4 regions of the Nocardioides sp. Z24_21 genome follow, and region 3 is predicted to be linked to each of the others. Evidence: predicted binding sites of a transcription regulator. Region 3 holds the regulator's gene; each other region holds the start of a gene.
The links. The regulator LexA, encoded in region 3, represses DNA repair genes until DNA is damaged. The targets are predictions, from matches to a motif close to TCGAACANNTGTTCGA.
Positions count from the first base shown of each region.

Region 1 (4,679 bases), on a different contig from region 3:
GGCGCGTCGTACACGAACCAGGCAAGTGCCACGCAGTTGGCGATGACCGTGAACCAGAAGATCGTGCGGAACGGTTGCTTGGTCGTCTTGTGTCGGAAGACCCGTCGCGCGACCAGCGCACCCGGCCAGCCACCCAGGAGGGCGATCGTGTGGAGGGTGGACTCCGACGTGCGCCACCTCCCCTGTTCCGCTGCGGACTTGTCGGCGCCGTACATCAGGAACGCCACTCCGCTGCACAGGCCGTAAGCAGCCAACAGCGTGACTGGCAGCTCGTCCAGCACGAGAAGGCCCACCAGGAGGGTGAAGAACAGCGTCGCTGCGGCGAGCGCCAGGGGCATCCCGGGGGCGCCTGGACGGCCGGCCCAGACGGCGCCGACGTATCGCACCTCCGATGCACGCGCCCGGTTGCGCTCGTCTCGAAGCTCGGCGTAGGTGACCTCGCACCCGGTGACGGGCCGCCGACCACGAGGGAACGCACTTACGTGCACGAACACACGCGGGCCTCCAACAGCGGGCGTGATGAAGCCGAAGCCCCGGTCGTCGTTCCAATCCGCCAGGACCCCCTGCTGCCGCCCGACGACGGCGTCAGAAGTCACGTCTTCGGCTCCTTGGCTCGGGTGTCGCCAGGCTGGTCAGCCTGGATCGCGGCACAGGTGGCTCCCGCCCTCGGAGCACCGAGCACCTGTGATCGGCATTATGCGACGTTCGATCTCGCGACGGGCCGAACTCCGAGAAGACGTGACACGAGCGTGCCCAGGCGAGCGGAGACATCGTCGGTCAAACGGCGATGACCCTCACGTCCTCCTGGTGAAGCGGACGTCGCCGTTGGGGAGGCGCGCAGCGTTGTACGCCGGATCGTGGGCGCGGTGGTGATGGTGGCTGCAGAGCAGGACGCCGTCGTCGAGGTCGGTGCGGCCGCCGGAGAGCCAGGGGTTCCAGTGGTGGGCCTCTGCCCAGGTGCCGGGGATGTCGCAGCCCTCGCCGCGGCAGGTGCGGTCCCGGATGAGCAGGGCGCGCTGCTGGGCGGGGCTGAACAGGCGGCGGGTGCGGCCGAGGTCGAGGACCTCCGAGGGGCCGCCGAGGACGGCGGGCACGATCCTCGCGCTGCACGCGAGCCGGCGGGCCTCGGCGGCCGTGATCGTGTCCCCGGACCCCGCCGGGCCGTCGGAATCTCCGGGCACGGTCGGGGCGATGAGCCCGGCGGTGGCGAGGTCGGCACGCAGTGAGTCGAGACCGATCGTGACGACGAGGGTGGTGGCGTCGCCGCCGTGGACCGGGAGGCGGCGCGGGTCGACGGCCTCGAGGAGCCGGCAGAACGCCTCGCCGAGCTTGCGCGGGTGCGGGAGCCGTCCGACCGCGTCTCCCGCGGCAGGGGCGGTCGTGCCGTCGTCGCGGCGGGGGTTGGTGTACGCCGTGAGGTAGGTGACGAACCGGTGCGCGACGGCGTCGGGGACGAGCGAGGTGATCCGGGTGGTGCCGTCACCGAGCCGGCGCACGGTGGTGCGGGTCTTGCGGTGCGCCTCGGCCTCGAGCTCGGCCAGCCGCCGGGCCTCGGCGTCGTCGACGAGCTCGGGGGCGACGGTGGCGAGGATGTGTCGGCCGACCTTCGCGAGCCGCTGCGGGTCCAGGGTCGCGGCGTGGCCGACCAGGGCACCCTCGGCAGCGGCGAGGACGTCGCCGGGGACGGTGTCGGGCAGGTTGTCCAGCGCCCGCACGATGACGCGGGCCTGGGCGAGGGTGGCCGACCCCTCCCGCAGCGCGGCACCGACCACCGGCCAGCGCCGGTCGACCGCCGACGCGAGGCGCAGGTCGGCGCGGGCGTCCTCGGGACGCGACAGCGTGGCCCACGCGAGCCAGCCGGCGGCGTCGCGGGCGGCCGCACCCGCGGCCACGTCACCGGCGCCAGCCAGCACCCGCAACCTCAGCTCCGCCAGCCGGGTCTCGAGCCGGATCAGCTCGCCCAACGCGGCGGCCTTGTCGGACGTCGACATGAACGTCGGGTTGGTGTCCGCGACGCTCTTGAGCGTCTCGTCGATGATGCCCGCGGCAGCGAGGATCGGGTGGGTCACAGGTGGTCCCCTTCCCGTCGGCGTCGTGCGAGCGTAGCTCGATCCTACCGCCCTTCTGGCGTTATTCGAATACATGTTCGATCAAGGAATCCGCAAGAGATGCCCCCATCCCAGGGACCTTGCGCGCGCCCGTCGCTCGGAGGACGTGCGGCAGCGGCCAGCGCGGTGACGGTGCCGACCTGGCGCGCCGCGCGTCGTCGTACGGGCGTGGCGCGCCCGACCGGGGGTAGGTTCGCGCGCATGGACATGCTGCGGGGGCCCCAGATCGCCGAGGCGGACCTGACCGACTGGCGCAAGCTCGCCCAAGGACTGCACGCGCGCTACCTGACCGACGGCTTCGGCGCCGCGGTCCGGTTCGTGACCGCGATCGGTGAGGCGGGCGACGCGATCGGCCACCACCCGAGGGTGAGCATCGGCACCGGGCACGTCGACCTCGAGCTGGTCACGGGCGACGCGATCTACCGCGACGACGAGGGCACCGAGCACGTCGTCGAGTGGGTGACCCAGCAGGACATCGACCTCGCCCGCCGGATCACCGACATCGCCGCCGACCACGGGCTGACTGCCGACCCGGCGTCCGTCAGCGAGGTCGAGCTCGGCCTCGACACCTCGCGCTCGGCGACGGTCGCGCCTGTGTGGGCCGCGCTCCTCACGGGAGATGCCGACTCGCAGGGCAGGGGCTCGCCCGGCGACGAGGTCCGCGACGCCACCGGACGCGTGCCCAACCTGTGGTTCGACGACAGCGCCGACGAGGGCGCGTCCCACCAGCGGCTCCACGTCGAGGTGTACGTGCCGCTCGAGGTGGTCGAGGAGCGGATCGCCGCCGCCGTCGCCGCGGGCGGGACGGTCGTCGACGACACCCAGTCGCCCGGGCTCACCGTCCTCGCCGACCCCGACGGCAACACCGGCGTCGTCTGCGCCGACGTGTCCGCGGCCGGCAGGGGCTGACGCAGTCGATCGCCCGTCGTCTCGCCTGAGCCCGTCCAGGAGCCGGGTCAGGACAGTCCCACCTCCCTGAGCTGGCGGCGGCGAGAGGCGATGTCCAGCTTGCGGAAGACGTGGCGCAGGTGGGCGTCGATCGTGCGCGGGCTGAGGAACAGCTGCGAGGCCGCCTCCCGCGAGGTCGCCCCGGTGGTCATCACCGACGCGACCCGGACCCACAACGCCTCCCGTCCCTGGAGGCCGACGATCCGGCGAGCACATCGGTGACTTTCACCGACGCGGTGGTGCCGTCATCAGCACGAGCCTGATGACACACCACCACCTCGACCCGAAGGATCCCCATGTCCACCAGTCCCGTCATCGATGTCGCCGACCTCCACGTCACGTACGGCGACTTCACCGCCGTCAAGGACCTCTCGTTCCAGGTCGGACAAGGCGAGCTCTACGCCCTCCTGGGCACGAACGGGGCCGGCAAGACGTCCAGCCTCGAGGTCGTGGAGGGTCACCGGCCGGCCGCCTCCGGCGCGGTCCGGATCTTCGGGCAGAGCCCGATGGACAGGCGCGCGGTGCGGCCGCGGATGGGCATCATGCTGCAGGAGAGCGGCTTCTCCGCCGACCTGACGGTGCGGGAGTCGGTGGGCCTGGTCGGCTCGTTGAGCGGGCGGCTGGACGACGTCGACCGGTTGCTCGACGTCTCCGGTCTCACCCGCCGGGCCGACACCCGCGTGGCGCAGCTGTCGGGGGGCGAGAAGCGCCGCCTCGACTTCGCCACGACGATCTACGGCGGGCCCGACCTGGTCATCTTGGACGAGCCCACGACGGGTCTGGACATCCAGTCCCGCGACGCGCTCTGGGACGCCGTCGAGCGGCTGCGCGAGGACGGCGCCACGATCGTGCTCACCACCCACTACCTGGAGGAGGCGCAGGAGCGCGCGGACCGCATCGGGCTCATGCACGAGGGCACCCTGCGACGCGAGGGCACCGTCACCGAGCTCACCGAGTCCCTGCCCTCCGTCATCACCTTCACGCTCCCCCCCGGCGCGCCCGAGCCGCCCCTCGTCGGCGCGCTCAACGGCGCCTTCCATGTCGAGACCTTCCGCCTGCAGGAGGACCTCCACCGGCTGCTGGGCTGGGCGGACGACTCCGGGGTGGAGCTGCGGGAGCTGGCCGCCGGGCCGACGCGGCTCGACGACGTCTTCCGCACGCTCGATGCGGCCTGAGGCCTCTGCGCCGCCACCCACCGCACCCGCGCCCGCCGACCGGCGTACGCCCCCACACCCGAAGGGAACCACCCATGCTCGAGATCGCTCGCAGCGAGCTCATCCAGATCTTTCGCAACCGGCTCGTCCTGGTCACCGGACTCGTCATCCCGGTCGCCGTCGGCGGCTACTTCGTCCGCCAGCACGAGACCTTCTCCGAGCTCGGCAGCCTCGGCTACGTCGCCGGGATCGTGATGTTCACCGTGCTCGCGTTCGGCCTCTACACCACCGCCGTGACCACCCTGGCCGCGCGCCGGCAGAACCTCTTCCTCAAGCGACTGCGCTCGACCGCGGCGAGCGACCGGAGCATCCTCGCCGGGCTGGTCCTGCCCATCACGGTCATCTCGCTCATCCAGGTCGTCGCCATCCTGGTCGTGCTGGGGGCGGTGGTCCGCAGCCCCGCGCACGT
Region 1 covers NZ_JBYTTH010000005.1:154,520-159,198, reverse strand. Annotated here, with positions in the region: gene AC3X7Z_RS16170 (DUF1294 domain-containing protein) at 1-596, opposite strand, end outside; gene AC3X7Z_RS16165 (HNH endonuclease signature motif containing protein) at 795-2,069, opposite strand; gene AC3X7Z_RS16160 (4a-hydroxytetrahydrobiopterin dehydratase) at 2,310-3,017, shown strand; gene AC3X7Z_RS16155 (LuxR C-terminal-related transcriptional regulator) at 3,065-3,208, opposite strand; gene AC3X7Z_RS16150 (ABC transporter ATP-binding protein) at 3,353-4,231, shown strand; gene AC3X7Z_RS16145 (ABC transporter permease) at 4,306-4,679, shown strand, end outside.
Region 1: the regulator LexA is predicted to act here: its motif matches at 2,135-2,150, upstream of AC3X7Z_RS16165 (HNH endonuclease signature motif containing protein).

Region 2 (4,679 bases), on a different contig from region 3:
GCTGCAGGCGCAGGACCTCCTTCTGGCGGCGCTGCTGCGGGCGGATCACCATGAACCAGAAGAGGGCCACGATGGCGACCAGGGGCAGAAGGGCAGCGACATCGTTCACGGTGGGGGTCTCCTCGGGGGGTCGGGTGCGTGAGCGCGTGGGAGTCTACGCGGGTCGCCCGGCGAGCTCACACGTCGTCGAAGAGGCCGGAGTCGAGGCCGGAGACGACGGTCGGGACGGCGGGCGGGGTGAGGCCGAGGTGCTGCCACGCGGCGGGCGTCGCGACCCGCCCTCGGGGGGTGCGGGCGAGCATGCCCAGCCGGACGAGGAAGGGCTCGGCCACCTCCTCGACGGTCTCGCGCTCCTCGCCGACCGCGACCGCGAGGGTGGAGACCCCCACCGGTCCCCCGCCGAACCGGCGGCAGAGCACGTCGAGCACGGCCCGGTCGAGCCGGTCGAGGCCGGACTCGTCGACCTCGAAGAGGTCGAGGGCCGCGTGGGCGACGGGCAGGCTCAGCACCCCGTCGGCCCGCACCTGGGCGTAGTCGCGGACCCGGCGCAGCAGGCGGTTGGCGATGCGGGGGGTGCCGCGCGAGCGTGACGCGATCTCGCTGGAGCCCTCGGGTGTGACGTGCACGCCGAGCAGCCCCGCGGAGCGGTGCACGATCCGGTCGAGCTCGTGGGGCTCGTAGAACTCGAGGTGGGCGGTGAAGCCGAACCGGTCGCGCAGGGGCCCCGGCAGCAGGCCGGCGCGGGTGGTGGCGCCGACGAGGGTGAACGGCGGGATCTCGAGCGGGATCGCGGTCGCACCCGGCCCCTTGCCGATGACGACGTCGACCCGGAAGTCCTCCATCGCCATGTAGAGCATCTCCTCGGCCGGGCGCGACATCCGGTGGATCTCGTCGACGAAGAGCACGTCGCCCTCGTTGAGCCCCGAGAGGATCGCCGCGAGGTCGCCGGCGTGGGTGATCGCCGGCCCGCTGGTGAGCCGCAGCGGCGTGCTCATCTCGGCGGCGATGATCATCGCGAGCGTGGTCTTGCCGAGCCCCGGCGGGCCGGACAGCAGCACGTGGTCGGGCGCCCGGCCGCGGCGGCGGGCGGCCTCGAGGACCAGCCCGAGCTGGTCGCGCACCCGCGCCTGCCCGACGACCTCGTCGAGCGTGCGGGGCCGCAACGCCGCCTCCACCGCGCGCTCGTCGCCGTCGGCGTCGGCGTCGGTGAGCCGCTGGAGGTGGCCCAGCTCGGCGTCGGTGAGCCGGAGCTCGTCGTTGAGGTCGCCGTGGAGGTCCTCGTCGGTGTCGTCCCAGTTCATCGGCTCAGGCCTTGCTCAGCGTGCGGAGCGCGGCGCGCAGCAGCGCGCCGACGTCGGGCTGGTCGCCGGCCTCGGGAGCCACGGCGTCGACCGCCTTCTCCGACTCCTTGGCCGACCAGCCGAGGCCGACGAGGCCCTGCTGGACCTGGTCGCGCCAGGCCTCCGTGGGCGGGGACGCCGCGGCCGGGTGGTGGGCCCCGACGGGAGGACCGATGCGGTCCTTGAGCTCGAGGATGATGCGCTGGGCGCCCTTCTGCCCGATGCCGGGGACCCGGGTGAGCGCCTTGACGTCCTCGGTGGTCACGGCCCGGCGCACCTCGTCGGGGCTCATCACGGCCACGATGGCCTGGGCGACCTTGGGCCCGACCCCCGAGGCGGTCTGGACGATCTCGAAGACCTGCTTCTCGTCGTCGTCGAGGAAGCCGAAGATCGTCAGGCTGTCCTCGCGGACGACCATGCTCGTGGGCAGCGTCGCGGGGCGCCCGACCCGCAGCGTCGCCAGCGTGCCGGGGGTGCACATCAGCTCGAGCCCCACGCCACCGACCTCGAGGACGGCGCTGGACAAGGTGACGGCGGCGACCTCGCCGCGGACGAAGGCGATCATCGGGTCCTCACGTGGGTGGTGCTCGGTGGGGTGCTGGTCGGGCTGGGGCGCCGCGGGGCTCGTTGCTGCGCTCGGGCCTGGGCGGCGGCGGCCTCGAGCCGGGTGCTGGCCGAGCCCCGCCAGACGTGGGTGATGGCCAGCGCGAGCGCGTCGGCGGCATCGGCCGGCTTGGGCAGCTCGGCCAGCCGGAGGATCCGCACCACCATCGCGCCCACCTGGGCCTTGTCGGCTCGGCCGTTGCCGGAGACGGCCGCCTTGACCTCGCTCGGGGTGTGCATCGCGATGGGCAGGCCGCGCCGGGCGGCGACGACGAGCGCGATGCCGCTGGCCTGGGCGGTGCCCATGATGGTGCTGGAGTCGGAGCGGGCGAAGACCCGCTCCACGGCGACGGCGTCGGGCCGGTGCTCCTCGATCCAGGCGTCGAGGCCCTTCTCGATGGTGACCAGCCGCTCGGCGATCGGCAGGGAGGAGCTGGTGCGGACCACCCCGACGTCGACCAGCGTCAGCGGCCGGCCGACGCTGCCGTCGACCACCCCGACGCCGCAGCGGGTGAGGCCGGGGTCGATGCCGAGCACGCGCACGAAGCTCCCCTTCCGCCGTCGGTCCGGCCACGTCGTCCGAACATGTGTTCGTGCGACCACGCTAACCCGCGGCGGCCGCGGGTCGTCGTACGACACGCGGCACGGCGCGGGGCTCAGGCGTCGGCGGTCTCGAGCTCGGCCATCACCTCGGCGGGGATGTCGACGTTGGTGAAGACGTCCTGCACGTCGTCGAGGTCCTCGAGCGCGTCGACGAGCCGCAGCACCTTGGTCGCCCCGTCGGCGTCGACGGGGATCTCGAGGCTGGGCACGAACTCCACGTCGGCGGAGTCGTAGTCGATGCCGGCGTCCTGCAGCGCCGTGCGGACCGCGACGACGTCGGTCGCCTCGCTCTGCACCTGGAACGCCTCGTCGAGGTCGTTGACCTCCTCCGCGCCCGCGTCGAGGGTCGCCTCGAGGACGTCGTCCTCGCTCACCTCGCGGTCGTCCTGCGACTTGGGCACCGTCACGACGCCCTTGCGGGTGAACAGCCGCGAGACCGACCCGGGGTCGGCCATGGTGCCGCCGTTGCGGGTGACCGCGGTGCGGACCTCCATCGCGGCGCGGTTCTTGTTGTCGGTGAGGCACTCGACGAGGAACGCGACGCCCTGCGGGCCGTAGACCTCGTAGGAGATGCCCTGGTAGTCGACCCCGCCCGACTCGGCGCCCGAGCCGCGCTTGACCGCGGAGTCGATGTTCTTGTTGGGGACCGAGCTCTTCTTCGCCTTCTGGATGGCGTCGTAGAGGGTCGGGTTGCCGGCGGGGTCGCCGCCGCCCTGCTTCGCCGCGACCTCGATGTTCTTGATCAGCTTGGCGAAGAGCTTGCCGCGCTTGGCGTCGATCGCGGCCTTCTTGTGCTTGGTCGTTGCCCACTTGGAGTGGCCTGACATGAGTCCCTCTATCCGTCGCTCGAGCCTGGGCGGTCGTCAGGCCGAGCGCACCAGGTCCACGAACATGCCGTGCACCCGGCCGTCGCCGCCGACCTCTGGGTGGAACGAGGTCGCCATCAGGGGGCCTTGACGGACCGCGACGATCCTACCCGCGGCCGGGCCGTCCTCCACCCGCCCCAGCACCTCGACGTCCTCGTCGACCGCCTCGACCCACGGCGCGCGGATGAAGATCGCCCGCACCGGGTCCGCCAGCCCGTCGAGGTGGAGGTCCTCCTCGAAGGAGTCGACCTGGCGACCGAAGGCGTTGCGGCGCACGGTGATGTGCAGCCCGCCGACGCTCTCCTGGCCCGCTGCCCCGTCCTCGATGCGGTCGGCGAGCAGGATCATCCCGGCGCAGGTCCCGAAGGTGGGCAGCCCTCCGCGGACGGCGTCGCGCAGCGGCTCGAGCAGCTCGAAGATCCTCGCGAGCTTGACCATCGTCGTGGACTCCCCGCCCGGGATCACGAGGCCGTCGCAGGCGGCGAGCTCGACCCGACGGCGTACGGCGACCGGGTCCGCGCCCGCGGCCCGCAGCACCTCGAGGTGCTCGCGCACGTCGCCCTGCAGGGCCAGCACGCCGATGGTCGGGTCCACGAGCGCCGATCCTAGGTCGCGGTGACGCCGCCCGCCGGTTGGGGCACACTCGCCCCATGGGCGGCGGGTGGGAGCAGGTTCCGGAGGCGCGAGTCCCCGCGCCCCTGCTCCCACACGTCACGTCGATGTACGGCTACGCGGCCAGCGGGCTGGCGCCGGGCGTGCACCGCGGACTCCCATCGGCCGCGCTCACGATGGTGCTGAGCCTCGACGAGCCGCTGCGCACCGCACCCACGGCGAAGGACTGGGGCGCCGGGGTGCGCGACGCGCAGTGGGTCAGCCTCGGCGGGCTGCACACCCGTCCGGCGATGGTCGAGCAGCCCGGCCGGTGGGCCGGGGTCCAGCTCACCCTCGATCCCGTGGGTGTGCGGCGGCTGCTGGGCGTCCCCGCGGCCGAGCTGCCCGTGGGCAGCTGGGACGCGCGCGACCTGTTCGGCGCCGAGGTCGACCGGGTGGTCGAGGAGATGCACGCGGCGCCCGACTGGAACGGGCGGTATGCCGCGGTCGCCGGCTTCCTGTCGCGCCGCATCCGCCGCACGCAGCGCGGCGCGGAGCCGCGCGACGCGTCCGCGGAGGTCCGCGAGGCGTGGCGGCTGCTCACCCGGCGGCGCCACCTCGCGGTGGCCGACGTGGCCGACGCCGTCGGCTACAGCCGCCGGCGGCTCCACCAGCT
Region 2 covers NZ_JBYTTH010000006.1:32,731-37,409, reverse strand. Annotated here, with positions in the region: gene yajC (preprotein translocase subunit YajC) at 1-109, opposite strand, end outside; gene ruvB (Holliday junction branch migration DNA helicase RuvB) at 177-1,301, opposite strand; gene ruvA (Holliday junction branch migration protein RuvA) at 1,306-1,905, opposite strand; gene ruvC (crossover junction endodeoxyribonuclease RuvC) at 1,902-2,486, opposite strand; gene AC3X7Z_RS17505 (YebC/PmpR family DNA-binding transcriptional regulator) at 2,600-3,373, opposite strand; gene pdxT (pyridoxal 5'-phosphate synthase glutaminase subunit PdxT) at 3,410-4,006, opposite strand; gene AC3X7Z_RS17495 (helix-turn-helix domain-containing protein) at 4,063-4,679, shown strand, end outside.
Region 2: the regulator LexA is predicted to act here: its motif matches at 2,523-2,538, upstream of ruvC (crossover junction endodeoxyribonuclease RuvC).

Region 3 (4,679 bases):
TTCCCGCGCCCCCGCAACCACCCCGGCGACGAAACCTGTGGACGACGCCCCAGCGGGGCCGGGATGGAAATGCGCCGAGGGGCGGGCCCGTGGGCCCGCCCCTCGCCTTCCCCTGGTCCACCAGCCGGGGTCGAAGCGGCTGATGGAGGCCTCGCGCGTCAGTCGGAGACGACCGGGACGCGGAGCTTCTGGCCGGCCGCGAGGCCGGCGGACTCGAGGGCGTTGAGCCGCTCGATCTCGGTCATCACCGCGCGGACGTCGCCGTCGGTGGCGATGTCGCTGGCGATCCCCCACAGGGTGTCGCCGGGCGCCACCTGGACGATCTGGGTCGGGGCGGGCTGGCCGGCCTCGCCGGTGCCGACCGCGCCGCCGGCGAGGACGAACGCCACGGCGAGGGCGAGGAACAGCGAGGTCAGGAAGACCACGAGCCGGCCACGGCGGGTCAGCCGCACGGTGGAGCGGCACTGGGCAGCAGCCGGGGCGAAAGCGGGGGAAAGGCTGAGGGTGCTCATGGTGGCCTCCTGGGGAAGAATCAGCCGGTCGTCTCTGTCGAGCGAATGTCTAGTCGGGCCCACCGACAGTGGCCTCGGCCACCGGTGGTCGATCAGACGTTCGATCGAACATGTGTACGACGGTAGAGCACGTGTTCGAACGACGCAAGCACCTCGTCGAACAAATGTTCGGGGCTTCCCAGGTGGAGACGTCAGCGGCGCTTCATGGCGCGCCGGCCCTGCGCGGCGAAGAGCCCGGCCGCGTGCTGCATCAGCCCGGGAGCCAGCGCCGAGCCGCGCACGACTCCCCCGCGCCACCCCGGCACGGCACGCACCACCCGGCTCGACCCGACGAGCTCGACCGCGGCCGCCGCGACGTCCGCCACGGCCAGGATCGGGCCTCCCGAGTAGACCAGCTGCGACCCCAGGCCGTCGGGGTCCTGCGCGGCGAGCATCGCGGTGTCGACCCCGTCGGGGCACAGGGCGTGGACCCGCACCCCGCGCGGCGACTCGGCGTTGACCGACGTCGACAGCGAGACGACCGCGGCCTTCGTGGCCGCGTACACGCTGTATCCCGGCACCGGGCCGAGGCCGGCGAGCGAGGCCACGTTGACGACGTCGCCACCCGCTGGGCCGAACGCCGCGAGCGCCGCGCGGGTGCCCCACATCGTGCCGAGCAGGTTGACCTCGACCAAGCGGCGCACCTGCTCCTCCGCCAGCTCGGCGAGCGTGCCGTCGTCGCCGACGCCGGCGTTGTTGAACCACGCGGTCAGCTCGCCGTGGCGAGCCGCCTCCTCCGCCACGAGCCGGTGCGACGCAGGGTCGCGTACGTCCTGGGCCAGGCCGGCGACCGCGCCGATCTCGTCCGCGGTGGCGGTCGCCGCGGCGCCGTCGAGGTCGCCGATCAGGACCCGGTGGCCGCGGGCGATCATCAGCTCGGCGATGCCGCGACCGATCCCACGCGCACCACCCGTCACGACGCTCACGGTGGGGGTCCCGGTCGAGGAGGGTGTCGAGGAGCGTGTCGTCATGGCGGGACCCTAGCGACACGCGGCTTCGAACAGGTGTTTGATCCTGACCTGCCGGGCGGTCTACGGTGGGCGCACCAGCTCCTCCCTGACCAGCCGTGGACGGAGGGGGCAACCGCACTGGAGGACGCATGGCCAAGCAGGACGACAAGAACGTCATCGAGATGCCCGACGGACCCCCGGACGCCACCGGCCTGACCCCGCGCCAGCAGCGGGTGCTCGCCACGATCAAGGACTCCATCGAGACCAAGGGCTACCCGCCGTCGATGCGCGAGATCGGCCGGGCCGTCGGCCTCACGTCGTCCTCGAGCGTCGCCCACCAGCTGCGCGTGCTCGAGGGCAAGGGCTTCCTCAAGCGCGACCCCAACCGTCCCCGCGCCCTCGAGGTGTTCCTCCCCGAGGTGATGGCCGCCCGTCGCAGCATGTCGAGCGGCGAGGAGACCTCGATCGACGAGACCGGCATCGGCGACGCGATGCCGACGGCGATCAACATCCCGGTCGTCGGCCGCATCGCCGCCGGTGGCCCGATCCTCGCCGAGGAGCAGGTCACCGACGTCTTCCCGCTGCCCAAGCAGCTCGTCGGCGACGGCACCCTCTTCCTCCTCGAGGTCTCCGGCGACTCGATGGTCGACGCGGCGATCTGCAACGGCGACTACGTCGTGATCCGCCAGGAGCAGACGGCCACCAACGGCCAGATCGTCGCCGCGCTGATCGACGGCGAGGCGACCGTCAAGACGTTCCAGCGCAAGGACGGCCACGTGTGGCTGCTCCCCCACAACGACGCCTACGACCCGATCCCCGGCGACGACGCGACGATCCTCGGCGTGGTGACGGCGGTCCTGCGCAGCCTCTGACCTACCGCGCGGAGCCGGACGCGGCGGCGACCAGCGCCGCCGTCAGCTCCTGCACGCCGGTCCGCGGACGACGCTCGCGGCTCAGCGCGTAGACGGTGCGGGTCGGTGGCGCGACCAGACGGCGTACGGCGACGCCCGCCGGCAGGCCCGGCACCAGCATCGCCGGCACGAGGGCGACGGCGAGCCCGGCCGCGACGAGTGCCACCTTGCCGAGCAGGTCGCCCGCCACCAGCTCGACCCTGGGCTCGAACCCGACCCGGCCCGCGGCCCGCTCGAGCAGGCTGCCCGAGCCGGGGTGGTCCTCGGCCCAGATCTCGTCGGCGAACGACGTGAGCCGCACGCGCCGGCGGCCGGCGGCCAGGGCGTGCCCCGCGGCCAGGACGACGCACATCTCGTCCTCGAGCAGTCTCGTACGTCGCACCTCGGGGTCCGTGGGCAGGCCGGGTGGATAGTCGGTGACCACCGCGACGTCCACGTCGCCCGTGCGCACCCGCTCGTGCAGCCGGGCCGAGCCGTCCGAGCGCAGCGCCACCCGCGGACCCTCGGCCGGGAGCGACCGCAGCGTGCGGGGCACGAGGTCCACGGAGGCGGAGGGCACGGCGCCGAGGGTGAGCGGCACCGCGTCGCCAGCGCGGGCGCGACGTACGGCGTCCCTCGCCCGGGCCGCCTCACCCACCAGCAGGCGCGCGTGCGGCAGCAGCGCTTGCCCTGCGGCCGTCGGCCGGACCCCGCGCGGCAGGCGCTCGAGCAGGGCCTCGCCGAGGTCGTGCTCCAGGCTCGCCACCTGGCGCGAGATCGCCGACTGGGTGTAGCCGAGCTCGTCGGCCGCGGAGGAGCCGGCCTCGCACACCGCCACGAAGGTCCGCCACGCCGTCAACGCCATGCAGAGAAGTATGCGCAGACCGCATGGAGCGATGCGACACCTCCGCTTGTCGCAGGCCGCTGCCGGTTCCATGGTCGTAGGCATGAACGAACACGTGGTGGTGCTGGGGCTCGGGCGGATGGGCCGGGCGATGGCAGAGACCCTTGCCTCCGCGGGCGCACGGGTCGCGTCGTGGAGCAGAGGCGGCGGCGGGACGGCCGGCACGGCCCCGGAGGCGTTGGCGCGCCCGGGGCCGGTCATGCTCGCCGTCTACGACGGGCCTGCCTGTCGCGCGGTGCTCGCCCAGGTCGCCGAGCACCTCGCCGGGCGACTGGTCGTCGTCACGAGCACGGTCGGAGTCGACGAGGCCGACGCGCTGGCGTCGATCGTGTCCTCGGCGGGCGGCCGATACGTCCACGCGCCCGTCGTCGGCTCCGTGCCGGCGGTCCGGGCCCGCACCCTGCGCCTCCTGGCGGGCGGACCGGCAGCCGACTCGAGGAAGCGGTCACGGCACTGACACCGGTGCTGGGCGGCGTGAGCCGGTTCGCCACCCCGCGCGAGGCCGCGGCCGCCAAGCTGGTCGCCAACGCGTCGCTGGCCGCCGCGCTGCTCTCCGTGCGCGACTGCCTGGCCGGCGCAGCGGCGCTCGGGCTCCCGCTCACCGCGGCGCTCGACGTGCTGGCCCTCGGGCGGCTCGGCGACACCGTGGGATCGCTCCGCCCTCGCCTCGAGCGCCCCGACCAGACCGCGCACTTCACCGTCGACGCGCTCGTCAAGGACCTCGGGCTCCTCGCAGCTGCGGGAGGACCCTCGGCCCCGCTCGACCGGCTCTCCCGCCTCGTCACGACGGGTCGGTTGACCGGAGCCGACGACGTGTCGGCCGTGGCGCTCTCCGCCTCCACCCGGACGGCCACGTCGTGACCGGCATCGACGACGTGCGGGCGCCGCTGCACGCCTATGCCCGCGGGCACGCTACGGGGGACCCGTCGTGGTTCCGCACCGCGTTCCTGCCCACCGCGCACGTCGAAGGGCTGCGTGAGGGCACCTTCACCTCCTGGTCGATGGACGACTACTGCGCGTTGTTCGACGGCACGCCGGCGCCCGACGAGGCGGACCGGAGCAGGACCGTCGACCAGGTGTGCGTCGAAGGGACCGTCGCCACGGCGACCATGACGCTGCGCCACGGGGAGTCCGTCTTCACCGACATGTTCGTCCTGGTGCGGGTCGACGGCGTCTGGCGGATCGCCAACAAGGTCTACCACCGGCACGCGTCCTGACGCGGACCGGTGCACCTCAGGGTCCGGCGGGCACGATGGCTCCATGAGCCACCTCGAGCAGTCCTATGACTACGTCATCGTCGGTGCGGGGGTCGCTGCGGCGAGCGCCGCGAAGGGCATCCGCTCGCGTGACGAGAGCGGCCGCATCGCCGTCATCGGCTCCGAGC
Region 3 covers NZ_JBYTTH010000001.1:955,655-960,333, forward strand. Annotated here, with positions in the region: gene AC3X7Z_RS04660 (LysM peptidoglycan-binding domain-containing protein) at 159-512, opposite strand; gene AC3X7Z_RS04665 (SDR family oxidoreductase) at 704-1,522, opposite strand; gene lexA (transcriptional repressor LexA) at 1,651-2,373, shown strand; gene AC3X7Z_RS04675 (LysR family transcriptional regulator) at 2,375-3,256, opposite strand; gene AC3X7Z_RS04680 (NAD(P)-binding domain-containing protein) at 3,339-3,752, shown strand; gene AC3X7Z_RS04685 (hypothetical protein) at 3,770-4,156, shown strand; gene AC3X7Z_RS04690 (nuclear transport factor 2 family protein) at 4,153-4,512, shown strand; gene AC3X7Z_RS04695 (NAD(P)/FAD-dependent oxidoreductase) at 4,556-4,679, shown strand, end outside.

Region 4 (4,679 bases), on a different contig from region 3:
CCTCACCGAGGTGCGGATCCCCAAGCACACCGGTTGGGGCGCCCACTACGAGAAGTTCGTCCGGGTCGCCCACCAGTGGCCGATCGTGGCGGTCGCCGCGACGGTCCGCGGGTCGATCGACGAGGCGAAGGTCGGCCTGACCAACATGGGCTCCACCCCGCTGCGCGCCCGCGCCACCGAGGCGGCGCTGGCGGGCGCGACCGCCACCGAGGACGGCGTACGCGAGGCGGCGCAGCTCGCGTCGGAGGGCACCAGCCCACCGTCGGACCTCAACGGCGCGGCCGACTACCGGCAGCACCTCGCCCGTGTGCTCACCGGCCGGGCGGTGCTCACGGCGGCGGGGTCGTAGGCGTGGAGCTCAGCCACCGCTTCACCGTCCCGATCGGCGTCGAGGAGACCTGGGCGCACTTCAACGACATCGCCTCGGTCGCCGAGTGCTTCCCGGGCGCGCAGGTCACCGAGGCCGACGAGGAGTCGTTCGCCGGCTCGGTGAAGGTCAAGCTCGGCCCGATCGCCCTGCTCTACAACGGCAGCGGCACCTTCGTGGAGAAGGACCCCGCGGCCCACCGCTTCGTCGTCGAGGCCAAGGGCAAGGACAAGCGGGGCAACGGCACCGCCGGCGCGACCGTGACGGTCTCGATGGACGACGCCGGGGGGTCCACCGACGTCTCGGTCGCGACCGACCTGTCGATCACCGGCAAGCCGGCGCAGTTCGGGCGCGGGGTGATGCAGGACGTCTCCGACAAGCTGCTCGGCCAGTTCGTCGCCTGCCTGGAGCAGCGGCTCGCCGAGCCGGAGGTGGCCGAGCCGGCACCAGAGGCGGCGGCCGAGCCGGCTCCCCAGCCGGCGGTGGTGCCACCCGTGCCCCAGGAGCCGGAGCCGGAGCCGGAACCCGAGCCGGAACCCGAGGCGCTCGACCTCGGCAGCACGGTGCTCCCGGTGCTCGCCAGGTCCTACTGGAAGCAGGCGCTCGCGGTGGTCGTCGGCCTGCTGGTGCTGCGCCGGCTGCTCGGCCGGCTGCTCGGGAGGTAGGGGCTCAGAACACGTTGAGCGGGCGGTACTGGACCGAGATCCGCGGCCCGGCGTGGGCGACCTTGGGCACCGCGTGCTCCCACGTGCGCTGGCACGAGCCGCCCATCACCACGAGGTCGCCGTGGCCCATGGTGAGGGCGATCGACGCGCCACCGCCCCGCGGGCGCAGCAGCAGGCGCCGCGGGTCGCCGACGCTGACGATCGCGACCATGGTGTCGGCCGCGCGGCCGCGGCCGATCGTGTCACCGTGCCACGCGACGGAGTCGCGGCCGTCGCGGTAGTAGCAGCAGCCGGCGCTCACGAACGGCTCGCCGAGCTCGGGCAGGTAGTGCTCGCTCAGCTCGGCGCGGGCCTGCGCGAGCGCCGGGTGGGGCAGGGGGTCGGCGGCGAGGTAGGTGTGGACCAGCCGTGGCACGTCGACCACCGCGTCGTACATCTCGCGCCGCTCGGCGCGCCAGGGCACCCGCTCGACGAGGGCGCTGAAGACGTCGTCGGGCGCGGTGAGCCAGTTGCGCTGGACGTCGACCCAAGCGCCGCGGGAGAGCTGGCGGCGCTGGGGGGCGAGCCCCGCGTGCTCGGCGGGGGCGTCGGCGAAGAGGGACGTCTGGAAGTCCACGAGCACGACGATACCCCATGGATCGAACACGCGTTCGAACATCAAGAAATCGTCAAGGCTTCACCGTGGTCTGGCGCAAAGGGGAGACGCCGATCCGGCCCAGTCCTAGCCTGAGACGCATGGATCAAGTGGACCTGGCAGTCCCGCGTCAGCGGGCGCTGAAGCACGTCCAGGTCCGCGAGCACGTGCGGGGCCTGATCGAGGCCCAGCCCCCCGGCTCGGCAGCACCGTCCGAGCGCGAGCTCGTGGCCCGCTTCGGCGTCGCTCGGATGACCGTGCGCCAGGCGCTCGACGCGCTCGTCGCCGAGGGCCTGCTCGAGCGCATCCCGGGACGCGGCACCTTCGTCGCCCAGCCACCCAAGCCCGCGGGGCGGCTCACGTCCTTCACCGAGGAGATCCGCCGACGCGGGATGCTGCCGGAGTCGCAGACGCTGCTCGCCCGCGTGGAGCAGGCCGGGCCCGGCGTGGCCCGCGCCCTCGACATCTCACCCGGCGACCCCGTGCTCCACTGGCGCCGCCTGCGCCGCGCCGACCAGGCCATCGTGTGCGTCGAGGACGCCTACCTCAACGAGGTGCTGCTTCCCGGCTTCCTCCAGCACGGCACCCCGACCAGCCTCTACGAGGCGCTCGCCGCCCGCGGCCTGCGTCCGACCGAGGTCGAGGACTCGATCAGCGCCGACCGGGCCAGTGCCGAGGAGGCGGCGGTCCTCGAGATCACCGAGGGCGACCCGGTGCTGCGCCACGCCCGCCGCGCGGTCTCCGAGGGCCGCATCGTGGAGGTCTCGCGCACCTGCTACCGCCACGACCGGTTCACGGTCTACCTGCAGCTCACCGACCGCTGAGACCGGCGAGCTCCCGCTCCAGGTTGGCCCGGGCGGCGTCCTCCCACAGCTCGCGCGCCTGCGGCGTGGCGAAGAGGTGCGCGCGCCCGACGAGGTCGCGCAGCACCGCCGCCCGGCCGGCGCGGAAGTCGTCGTCGCCGACGTGCGCGAAGTCGGCCCGCACGCCCGCCGCGTAGGAGTCGTAGCGCGCCCGCGGGGCGGCCAGGATGCCCAGGTCGGCGTCGCTGAGCGCCGCGCCGGCACCGTCGCCGGGCCGGGGCCTGTGGTGCACGGTCAGGCGCACCAGCCGGGCCACCTCCCCGGCGTGGGCGGCGGGCAGGGCGCGCTCGGCCCACGCGGCGGAGCGCTCCTCGTCGTCGGGGGCGCCGTCGTAGACCGCGTCGTGGAACCACGCGGCGAGCCGGGTCGTGACGGGGTCGAAGGTGGCGCCCGCCCCGGCGAGGCGGTCGAGCCGGTCGAGCACCTCGTCGAGGTGCAGCAGGTCGTGGTAGCCCGGGCGGTCCCACGCCGCGAGCAGCTCGTCGCGCAGCGCCTCGTGGTGGGGCAGGGGCCAGCGCGCCGCGAGGCTCACCGCGCCGTCGCCGCCTGCAGCTCCCGGGCCTCGGCGTGGCCCGAGGCCATCGCCCACCGGATGGCGCGGGTGGCCGCGGCGCCCAGCACCCGGTTGGTGACGGGCGGCACCGGCGGGAGGCGCAGCTCGCGGCGGGCGTCCGCGGGCAGGAGCCCGATCGCGGCCGTGGCGAGCGAGAGGTAGCCCGGCCGCGCGGCCAGGGGCAGGTCGGGGTGGAGCAGCAGGAAGCGGATCGCCTCCTGGGCGGCCGGGGTGCCGCGGAGCTCGGGACCGTAGGCCGCCAGCGTCGCGCGCAGGTCGTCCTCCGACCGCGGGGCGTCGACGACGCCGAGGTGCTCGGCCGCGACGGCGGCCTGGGCGACGTACAGGTCGCGCTCGGCGCCGACGAGGCGACGGTGGCCGTAGCGGTCGTGCGCGACGAGGAAGCTGTCGATCTCCGCGGCGTGCACCCAGCCGAGCAGGTGGGGGTCGGAGGCGGCGTAGGGCGTGCCGTCGGGCAGGGTGCCGGTCACCGACTCGTGCGCGCGCTGGACGGCGCGGATCATCTGCAGGGCGTCCTGCTCGGCGCCGAACGTCGTCATCGCGATGTAGGTCGACACCTGCGCGAGCCGCCCCCACATGTCGCCGCGGTAGCCCGAGTGGTCGGCCACGCCCTGCATGGCGGCCGGGTGAAGCGACTGCAGCATGATCGCGCGGATGCCGCCGACGAACATCGAGGCGTCGCCGTGGACGCGGCCGATCGGGGAGCCGGGCTCGAACCAGCGCGGTCCGGGCGTGCCGTGCACGCGCCGCCGGTTGCGTGGGCCGTCAGGCCCGGCCACCTTGCGGAAGAGCTCGGCACCGAGGCGGTCGCGAAGGGTCACCCCGCCGAATCTAGCCACGGCCGCGAAAAGCCGGGCCGTCGTCAGGCGTCGGCCGGGAGGTCGCCGGCGTCGACGATCCGGTAGGCGTAGCCCTGCTCGGCGAGGAACCGCTGGCGGTTCTGCGCGAAGTCGGCGTCGACCGTGTCGCGGGACACGATCGTGTAGAAGTGGGCGCTGCGCCCCTCGGTCTTGGGCCGCAGCAGCCGGCCGAGGCGCTGGGCCTCCTCCTGCCGCGAGCCGAACGACCCGCTCACCTGGATCGCCACCTCGGCCGAGGGCAGGTCGATCGAGAAGTTGGCGACCTTGCTCACGACGAGCAGCCCGATCTCACCGGAGCGGAACGCGTTGAAGAGCCGCTGTCGCTCCTTGACCGGCGTCTCGCCCTTGATCACGGGGGCGTCGAGCATCTCGGCGAGCTCGTCGAGCTGGTCGATGTACTGCCCGATCACCAGGGTCGGCTGGCCCGCGTGCTGGTGCACCAGGCGGCGTACGACGTCGAGCTTGGCGTGGGTGCACGAGGCGAGGCGGTAGCGGGTGTCGGGGTCGCTCGTCGCGTAGGCCAGCCGCTCGCCGTCGGGGAGGCTGACCCGCACCTCGACGCAGTCGGCCGGCGCGATCCAGCCCTGCGCCTCGATGTCCTTCCAGGGGGCGTCGTAGCGCTTGGGCCCGATGAGCGAGAAGACCTCGCCCTCGCGGCCGTCCTCGCGCACCAGCGTCGCGGTGAGGCCGAGGCGGCGACGCGCCTGCAGGTCGGC
Region 4 covers NZ_JBYTTH010000002.1:700,793-705,471, forward strand. Annotated here, with positions in the region: gene AC3X7Z_RS09750 (FAD binding domain-containing protein) at 1-349, shown strand, start outside; gene AC3X7Z_RS09755 (SRPBCC family protein) at 352-1,032, shown strand; gene AC3X7Z_RS09760 (alpha-ketoglutarate-dependent dioxygenase AlkB) at 1,037-1,648, opposite strand; gene AC3X7Z_RS09765 (GntR family transcriptional regulator) at 1,768-2,490, shown strand; gene AC3X7Z_RS09770 (HD domain-containing protein) at 2,477-3,061, opposite strand; gene AC3X7Z_RS09775 (oxygenase MpaB family protein) at 3,058-3,924, opposite strand; gene AC3X7Z_RS09780 (DNA repair helicase XPB) at 3,966-4,679, opposite strand, start outside.
Region 4: the regulator LexA is predicted to act here: its motif matches at 1,671-1,686, upstream of AC3X7Z_RS09760 (alpha-ketoglutarate-dependent dioxygenase AlkB).